Regions from separate parts of the Candidatus Pantoea multigeneris genome, predicted to be linked through region 2. Evidence: predicted binding sites of a transcription regulator. Region 2 holds the regulator's gene; the other holds the start of a gene.
What was found. The regulator PurR, encoded in region 2, represses purine synthesis genes. The targets are predictions, from matches to a motif close to CANGCAAACGTTTGCNTG.
Positions count from the first base shown of each region.

Region 1: the regulator PurR is predicted to act here: its motif matches at 1,826-1,843, upstream of purL (phosphoribosylformylglycinamidine synthase).

Region 1 covers NZ_VWXF01000001.1:1,169,274-1,173,764, reverse strand. Annotated here, with positions in the region: gene tadA (tRNA adenosine(34) deaminase TadA) at 1-155, shown strand, start outside; gene mltF (membrane-bound lytic murein transglycosylase MltF) at 205-1,662, opposite strand; gene purL (phosphoribosylformylglycinamidine synthase) at 1,931-4,491, shown strand, end outside.
Region 2 covers NZ_VWXF01000001.1:60,172-64,662, reverse strand. Annotated here, with positions in the region: gene punC (purine nucleoside transporter PunC) at 1-877, opposite strand, end outside; gene punR (DNA-binding transcriptional activator PunR) at 986-1,900, shown strand; gene purR (HTH-type transcriptional repressor PurR) at 1,897-2,922, opposite strand; gene F3J40_RS00275 (C40 family peptidase) at 3,289-4,101, opposite strand; gene F3J40_RS00270 (Grx4 family monothiol glutaredoxin) at 4,467-4,491, shown strand, end outside.

The DNA.
Region 1 (4,491 bases), 1.1 Mb from region 2:
ACATTCTTGGTCACCCAGGCATGAACCATCAAATCGTACTGGAAGGTGGCCTGCTGGCGCCAGAGTGTGCCGGAATGCTGAGTGATTTCTTCCGCCAGCGGCGTGAGCAGAAAAAGGCGCTGCGGAAACAGCTGCGCGATCAGGAAGAAGAGTAATATAAGACGTGTTATTAAACAGAAGAGGGCATTACGCCCTCTTTTTTGATCAGTTCATTGCCAGCTTCGGTTCCACCGCAGGGTATCCCTGCGCCAGCTCAGCATCTTCCGCAGTACGCTGCGCCAGACGCTTATCCTGCTCTTGCAGATAGCCCACCAGGCTTATCTGGTACTTACGGATGTTCTCTACATAATTGTAGGCCTCATGGCCGCGAGCATAGCCGTAGGAGGTCTGCGTGTAGTAGCGCTTCTGGCTTAGCATCGGCAGGCGCAGTTTGACGTCCGCCCAGCTATCCGGGTTGCCACCCTGTTTTGCCGTCAGCTTGCGCGCATCCAACATATGGGCATACCCCATATTATAAGAGGCGAGGGCAAACCAGATGCGCTCATCATCCGGAATGGTGGAGGGCACTTTTGCCATCATGCGCTGCAAATACTCACTCCCGCCGCGAATGCTCTGCTCCGGGTCGAGGCGATCGCTCACCTGTAAGCTATCGGCGGTATTGCGCGTCAGCATCATCATGCCGCGCACCCCGGTGGGTGAGGTGGCCTGCGGGTTCCAGTGCGACTCCTGATAAGAGATAGCCGCCAGCAAGCGCCAGTCCAGGCTACTGGAGTACTTCTGGAACAGCGATTGAATGTTAGGCAACGTATTGTCAATGGCACGCAGGAACGTGCGGGTATCGACGTAATCAAACGTGCCAACGTGACCTAAATATTTCTCATCCAACCGCGCCAGTGCGCCTTCTTCACCCATCTGGCTGAAGAAATCCAACATTGCGGCATTGAGGCTGTCATCACTGCGCTGCGGCAGATACCAGGTAACGGGTTCTTCATCACTGATATCAAAAGCCACCGCTAAGTTGGGATGAACCCGCTGCAGCAGTGCAATGGTGACAGAGTCGCCAACGGTATAGTCAAGCTTACCGTCCGCAACGGCTTCCAGCAGGGACTTCTGTCCCATATCGGTCGAAATGGCCCAATCCAGATCGGGATACTGCTTATCTTTCGCCTCTTTGAGGTTAGTAAGATAAGCCGAACCCGAAGGGACAATCAGCCGACCTTTGAGGTCGCCAAAGTTTTTCGGCCTGGCTTTATCAACGCGATAGACCAACTGCTGAGAGACCGAGTAGTAGCTCGGGCCACTTTGGTAGTGCGACAAACGCTCATTATTGTAGATAAGCCCTGCCGCCAGCACGTCGGCCTTACCGTGGTCCAGGTCGTCAAACAGATCACCAATGTTCGGGCGCACGGTGACCTGGAGCTTGACCCCAAGATAATCAGCAAAGCGTTTTGCCAGTTCGTAATCCATACCCGCCGGAAGTTTATTCACGGTGTAGTAGGTCAGTGGCGAATTTATGGTGCTGACTCGCAGCACGCCTCGCGCACGTATTTGGGATATCGCATCTTTGCCGCCCCCGTACCACGGGATGGCAGGCCACAGTGCCAGCGCGAGCAGCACGGTGATCAGACCGATGATCAGATAGTTTAATTTCAGGCGTTTCAAATAGTTATCTCTCTATGGCGCTCAGGCCTCTGTCCTTTACAGGCAGTATTAGTCTTCTTTTGGCTCCCAGAGCGACGGGCATTTTGCGCAACAAAGCGGCATAGAGCAACTTTAAAAGCAAGAATTGTTCAATTTTCAGTCGAATCCGGATCGCAATTAAATGTGCGCAAACGGTTTCGTCGAGGCGGGTGATTCTCTATAATACTGCCCGTTTTCCCTGTTGCGCCCAATGAAGCGCCGCCCGGCGCTTCGAAGACGAGAGATCTTAATGATGGAAATTCTGCGTGGTTCGCCCGCTCTGTCAGCATTTCGTATTAATAAACTGCTGACCCGCTTTCAGGACGCTCACCTTCCGGTGAGTGATATTTACGCCGAGTACGTCCATTTTGCCGATGTCAGTGCACCGCTCAACGCTGACGAAAAAGCCCGACTACAGCGTCTGCTGAAGTATGGCCCCTCTCTCGCGGAACATGCCCCTCAAGGGCGTTTGCTGCTGGTAACGCCACGTCCTGGCACTATCTCGCCCTGGTCTTCAAAAGCCACAGACATTGCCCACAACTGCGATTTACCGCAGGTTCGCCGCATTGAGCGTGGTCTGGCGTTTTACGTCCAGGCACCGCAGCTGAGCGAAGCTCAGTGGCAGTCACTGGCGACACTGCTGCACGACCGCATGATGGAAGTGGTGTTCCACGACCTGGCTGATGCTGAAAAACTGTTTGCCCACCACGAACCCCAGCCGCTGAAAAGCGTGGATATCCTGGGCGGTGGCCGTCAGGCACTGGAGCAGGCGAACGTCGCGCTCGGCCTGGCACTGGCAGACGATGAGATCGATTACCTGCTGGCAGCCTTTGAAAAACTCGGGCGCAACCCGAACGATATCGAGCTCTACATGTTTGCCCAGGCAAACTCTGAGCACTGTCGTCATAAAATTTTCAACGCCGACTGGATCATCGACGGTGAAAAACAGCCGAAGTCGCTGTTTAAGATGATCAAAAACACCTTCGAGCAGACGCCAGACCACGTCCTGTCAGCGTATAAAGACAACGCTGCGGTTATGGAAGGTTCTGAAGTAGGCCGTTTCTACCCGGATGCGGCGAAAGGTGAATATGCGTTCCATCAGGAAGACGCACATATCCTGATGAAAGTAGAAACCCATAACCACCCGACCGCCATCTCCCCATGGCCAGGTGCCGCGACCGGTTCCGGTGGCGAAATCCGTGATGAAGGTGCAACCGGACGTGGCGCGAAGCCAAAAGCCGGTCTGGTCGGCTTCTCCGTTTCTAACCTGCGCATCCCTGGCTTTGAACAGCCGTGGGAAGAAGATTTCGGCAAGCCAGAGCGTATCGTTACCGCGCTGGATATCATGACCGAAGGCCCACTGGGCGGTGCAGCATTCAACAACGAATTTGGTCGTCCAGCCCTGAACGGCTATTTCCGTACTTATGAAGAGCGCGTGGAGAGCCATAACGGCGCTGAACTGCGTGGCTACCACAAGCCAATCATGCTGGCTGGCGGTATCGGTAATATCCGTGGCGATCACGTGCAGAAAGGTGAAATCACCGTTGGCGCGAAACTGATCGTGCTGGGTGGCCCGGCGATGAATATCGGCCTGGGCGGCGGTGCAGCCTCTTCAATGGCGTCTGGTCAGTCGGATGCGGATCTGGACTTCGCGTCAGTACAGCGTGATAACCCAGAAATGGAACGTCGCTGTCAGGAAGTGATCGACCGCTGCTGGCAGTTGGGCGAAGACAACCCAATCCTGTTCATTCACGACGTGGGTGCAGGCGGCTTGTCCAACGCGATGCCAGAACTGGTGAGCGACGGTGGCCGTGGTGGCCGCTTCAATCTGCGTGACGTGCTGAGCGATGAGCCAGGCATGAGCCCGCTGGAAGTGTGGTGTAATGAATCTCAGGAACGTTACGTTCTGGCGGTTTCCCCAGAGAAACTGGCTGAGTTTGATGCACTGTGCCAGCGTGAGCGCGCACCTTATGCGGTTATCGGTGAAGCGACCGAAGAACTGCACCTGTCACTGGCTGACAGCCATTTCGACAACACCCCAATCGATATGCCGCTGGATGTGCTGCTGGGCAAAACGCCGAAGATGACCCGTGATGTGGTCACTCAGCAGGCACAAGGCGCTGAGCTGAAGCGTGATGGCATCACCGTAGCGGATGCGGTTAACCGTGTGCTGCATCTGCCGACCGTGGCAGAGAAGACCTTCCTGATCACCATCGGTGACCGTACCGTTACCGGTATGGTGGCTCGCGATCAGATGGTTGGCCCATGGCAGATCCCGGTAGCTAACTGCGCCGTGACCACCGCAAGCCTCGACAGCTATCACGGTGAAGCCTTCGCACTGGGCGAACGTGCGCCAGTCGCACTGCTGGACTTCGCCGCCTCTGCGCGTCTGGCAGTTGGTGAAGCACTGACTAACCTGGCAGCAACGCAAATCGGCTCCCTGAAGCGCGTGAAGCTCTCCGCGAACTGGATGTCTGCTGCGGGTCACCCAGGTGAAGATGCGGGTCTGTACGAAGCGGTTAAGGCCGTTGGTGAAGAGCTGTGTCCGGCACTGGGCATTACTATTCCGGTGGGCAAGGACTCCATGTCCATGAAAACCCGCTGGCAGCAGGGCAATGAAGAGCGTGAAATGACCTCGCCATTGTCACTGGTGATCACCTCATTTGCCCGTGTGGAAGATGTTCGCCGTACCGTAACGCCAGAGCTGCAACCGCAGGCAGATAACCTGTTGCTGCTGGTTGATCTTGGCAACGGTGCTAACACCCTGGGGGCGACCGCGCTGTCTCAGGTTTATCGTCAGTTGGGCGATAA
Region 2 (4,491 bases):
CCATCCATTTTCCTGCTGCCAGCAGCAGCAAAATACTGACCGCATAGATGACGAGCAGGCGCGGCAGTAACAGCTGATCCGGGAACCGGTTCAGAAGGGCGCGACAGCCAAAACCACCAATCAGAAAGGCAACCGTCTGCGGCAAATAGCTCAAGCCAATGGCGGCGGGACTTAAACCGAGGTCTGCGAGAATAAACGGGGAGCCCGTCAGCCACGCAAAGAAACTCGCTGAACAGGCAGAATAGATAACGACATTTCCGCTGTAGGTGCGGTTAGCCAGCAGCGCAAAAAATCCGGGCTGCTTTTCCGTTACGTTGCGTGCCACCGGCTTAGTGGTGATGCGCAACGTAGCCAGCATGAGCACCAGGGCGATAACCGCCAGCACGGCGAAGATAGCGCGCCAGTTAAAGTGATCGAGCAACCAGGCACCCAGCAGCGGGGCCAGCGCAGGAGAGAGCGCCACCAGCGGCATAATCGTGGCGAACACTTTACCGGTTTGTGACTGGTCATAACGGTCCACCACCAGTGCCTGCCAGCTGATCGCTGCCGCACAAACGCCTACCGCCTGAACAAAGCGCAGCACCAGCAACATCTCGCCGCTCTGTACCCACAGCATACCGGCACAGCCCAGCGCAAACAGACCCAGTCCCGCTAACAGTACCGGACGGCGGCCGAGGCGATCGGACAGCGGTCCCCATACCAACTGGGCGCAGGCGAATCCAGCCAGGAACAGGCTTAAGCTCGCGCTAATAATACCCGGCGTGGTACTCAGGCTGGTTTGCATGGCAGAAAACGCGGGGAGGTACATATCCGTTGCCAGAAAGCCCAGCATACTAAGCACGGCGAGATAGAGCATAAATCCTTTTGACGACAACATAACAGGCTCATGGTTAATTCACACAGGCGGCAAGTGTAAAAGAGTGCAGCCGGGAGTGTGAAACGTTAATATTTGCAGGTTGCTGTGAAAATAATTGAAGGCAAGCTTATGTGGTCAGAATATGCACTTGAAGTGGTGGACGCGGTCGCGCGCAATGGCAGTTTCAGTGCGGCGGCACAGGAATTACATCGCGTCCCCTCTGCCGTCAGCTATACGATCAGGCAGTTGGAAACCTGGCTGGCCGTACCGCTGTTCGAACGTCAGCACCGCGATGTTGTATTAACGCCAGCGGGTGCGCATTTTGTCTCAGAAGGTCGTGAGGTCATCAAAAAAATGCAAGCCACTCGCCGCCAGTGTCAGCAGCTAGCCAACGGCTGGAGAGGGCGCTTTACGGTGGCCGTGGACAGCATCGTCAAACCCCACCGCGTCAGGCAAATGGTGCTGGATTTCTATCGTGCTTTTCCAGATATGGAACTTGCCGTGCAGTATGAAGTATTTAACGGTGTCTGGGATGCCCTGGCTGATGGGCGTGCCGATGCGGCCATTGGTGCCACTCAGGCTGTTCCGGTAGGAGGGCGTTTTGCCTGGCGCGATATGGGCGCACTGAACTGGCGCTGTGTGGTCGCAACCGACCACCCGTTAACACAAGTGGCCGAACCTGATGAAGACGCGCTACGTGCGTGGCCGTCACTGGTGATTGAGGATACCTCACGCGCGCTGCCACGCCGTATGACCTGGACCCTGGATAACCAACGTCGCCTGGTGGCACCGGACTGGCAAACAGGCCTGGCCTGTACGCAAGCGGGATTGTGTGTGGCGATGACGCCGGGCCATCTGGCGCAGCCGCTGTTGCAGCAGGGACAGTTGCAGGAGCTGAAATTACCGCAGGCGTTTCCAGACAGCCCCTGTTTTGTCACCTGGGCCGAGCAAAGTGCGTCACCGGCGTTGGCATGGTTGCTGACGTATTTGGGTGACAGCCACACCCTGAATCAGGAGTGGCTGAGTGAAGACTGTCCGGATTAACGGCGATAATCGCGGAACGGTCCATCGGCGACGGAACGGCGTTCAATTAATGTCGGATTCACTTCAATGGTCTGAGAGTCTTCACGTTTACTGGTGATGCGATCCAACAGCATATCCAGCGCTTTTTCACCTAACTCAGATTTTGGCTGATGTACGGTAGTGAGCGCTGGCGTGTAATAACGCGCGTTGCGCAAATTATCATAGCCAATCACGGAGATATCCTGCGGCACGCGCAGCCCCAGCTCATCGGCGGCGCAAATTGCGCCCATTGCCATGGCATCTCCGCCGCAGAACACCGCCGTAGGGCGCTGTTTTTGTGCCAGAATCTGCTGCATGGCGAGATAGCCCGATTCGGTTTCGAAATCCCCTTGCACAATCCACTCATCACGGATCGCCACGCCTGCTTCCTGTAGTGCCTTAACAAACCCGGCATGACGACCACCCCCGGTGTTACGTGCCATCTGTCCAGGGATCGCGCCAATATCACGGTGGCCGCGTTCAATCAGATAGCGACCGACCATATAACCGCCCTGGAAGGCGTTATCTAATACGGTATCGGTGAAATCGCCCTGACATTCGCCCCAGTCCATCACCACCATAGGGATATTACGGTTCTCTTCCAGCATTTTCAGGAGATCGTCCGGGTATTCCGAACACATCACCAGCAGGCCGTCTACGCGCTTTTGCGCCATCATTGACAGGTAGGCGCGCTGCTTATTCAGGTCATTGTGTGCATTACCCAAAATAAGGGTATAGCCCTTGTCGAAGCAGTGTTTTTCAACGGCATCAATGATTTCCGCGAAGTAAGGTGCTTCGCTTGAGGTCGCTAACAGGCCCAACGTCTTGGTGTGATTCACCTTCAGGCTACGTGCGACCGCGCTTGGGGAGTAATGCAGCGCTTTAATGGCTTCCCATACTGCATTGCGGGTCTCTTCAGCCACAAAGCGTGTTTTATTGATGACGTGCGAAACGGTGGTGGTTGAGACGCCCGCGCGTTTTGCCACATCTTTAATTGTTGCCATGTAAACCGGACTCCAATGCTTATCCTAATGTATTGATAAACATAATGTTAAACGTTTGCGTGCGCAGGGTGAAATTTGCGGAAATCCAACTGCCTTTTGACCACTATTTTGCCGCCAGAGTGTGACTTGGCGTGGGTAGGGTGGGCGGTGAAAAAACGCTGTTGCGCAACGAAGAAGGGGATTCTAGCAAGACACAGCAAAGATGACGAGATTTTTACAAGCCGCCACACGAAGCGCTAAACCAGAGGGGGCGGTGACAGCGGGGCAACCGAGGGAATCATTCACTGATGCTGTATCTGAATGCGTAGTTATCGCAGGCAAAAAAAAAGCCTGAAGGTCATCTTCAGGCTTTTTTCTCCGCAACACTCAGCGAATGGTGGTTGGGGTCATCATGCGGCGAGCACCGACATAATGGCTCTGCCAGTAATCATTACTGAGTGCGCTGATCTGAATATCTTTGCCGGTACGGGGTGACTGAATAAATTTACCGTTACCCAAATACACGCCAACGTGATCGGCCGCCCCGCGATGCGCAATGCGGAAGAAGACCAAATCCCCTTTCTGTAGCATGTCACGCTTAATCGGCGCTGCGTCGCGCAAATGGTACATCTCATTCGCGGTACGCGGGAATTTGTAATTCACCAGATCTTTATAGGCATACCAGACCAGGCCGCTGCAATCAAAACCGGTATACGGCGAGGTGCCGCCCCACTGGTAAGGTTTGCCCAACTGGCCCATTAGCTTGTTCATGGCCGTTTCACGGGCTTTCTGATAGCGCTGGCGGTGAGCATTGCTCATTTTAATCGTGGCCAGTTCAGTCGCTTTACCACGCGCACCACGCTTATGGCCGTAATATTTAACCCGTGCAGACTTAAGCTCGGCTTTCTTTTTTAATGGGGTGTGTTTTGTCAGATGCGCGGCTTTTTTAACCGGTTCGTGATGCACTTTCTCAGGCGCGGCTTTTTTACTGCGCTTAAGTTTCAGCTTTTCCATGGTTGTGGTACGGGTTTTCTTACCCGAACTTTTCACCGGGCGTCGCTTGCGGCGTTCATCTTCACGCGCACTTTTCTTCTCTGCATTATGCAAGCTGGCGTTAACCGGCTTATGCGGAGAAGCACATGCAACGTTCAAAAAAACTTGAGTAAAAGCCAGTATGAAAAGCGTAATCAGTAAACGCATAGTCCGGTTACAGGTTAAGCTGCCACGCGATATTGGCCGCGACAAAGTTAGACAAATCTGATCCTTGATCAGCACCGAAGTAATTCTAATCCAGTTTTTTTCGAAAAGGTAAGGTCTTTTTTTATTTAATTCTTACAGAGTGTGATTGTCGGAAAAACACGCAATCTCAGTAGGTTATAGCACCACAATTATGACAAAGAATGAATGAATCACCCTAAAAAAGGTGTGGCGGATATCGACTCATGAAAAATTTGAATTAACACAGATGGCGATTTGCTTTAGGGAACGCAAAATCCGGTTTTCAGTCGTGCCTGGAAATCGCTACAATAAAGAAACACGAAGTAGGGAATTGAGAGAGACATTTTATGAGCACAATTGAAAAAATTCAGC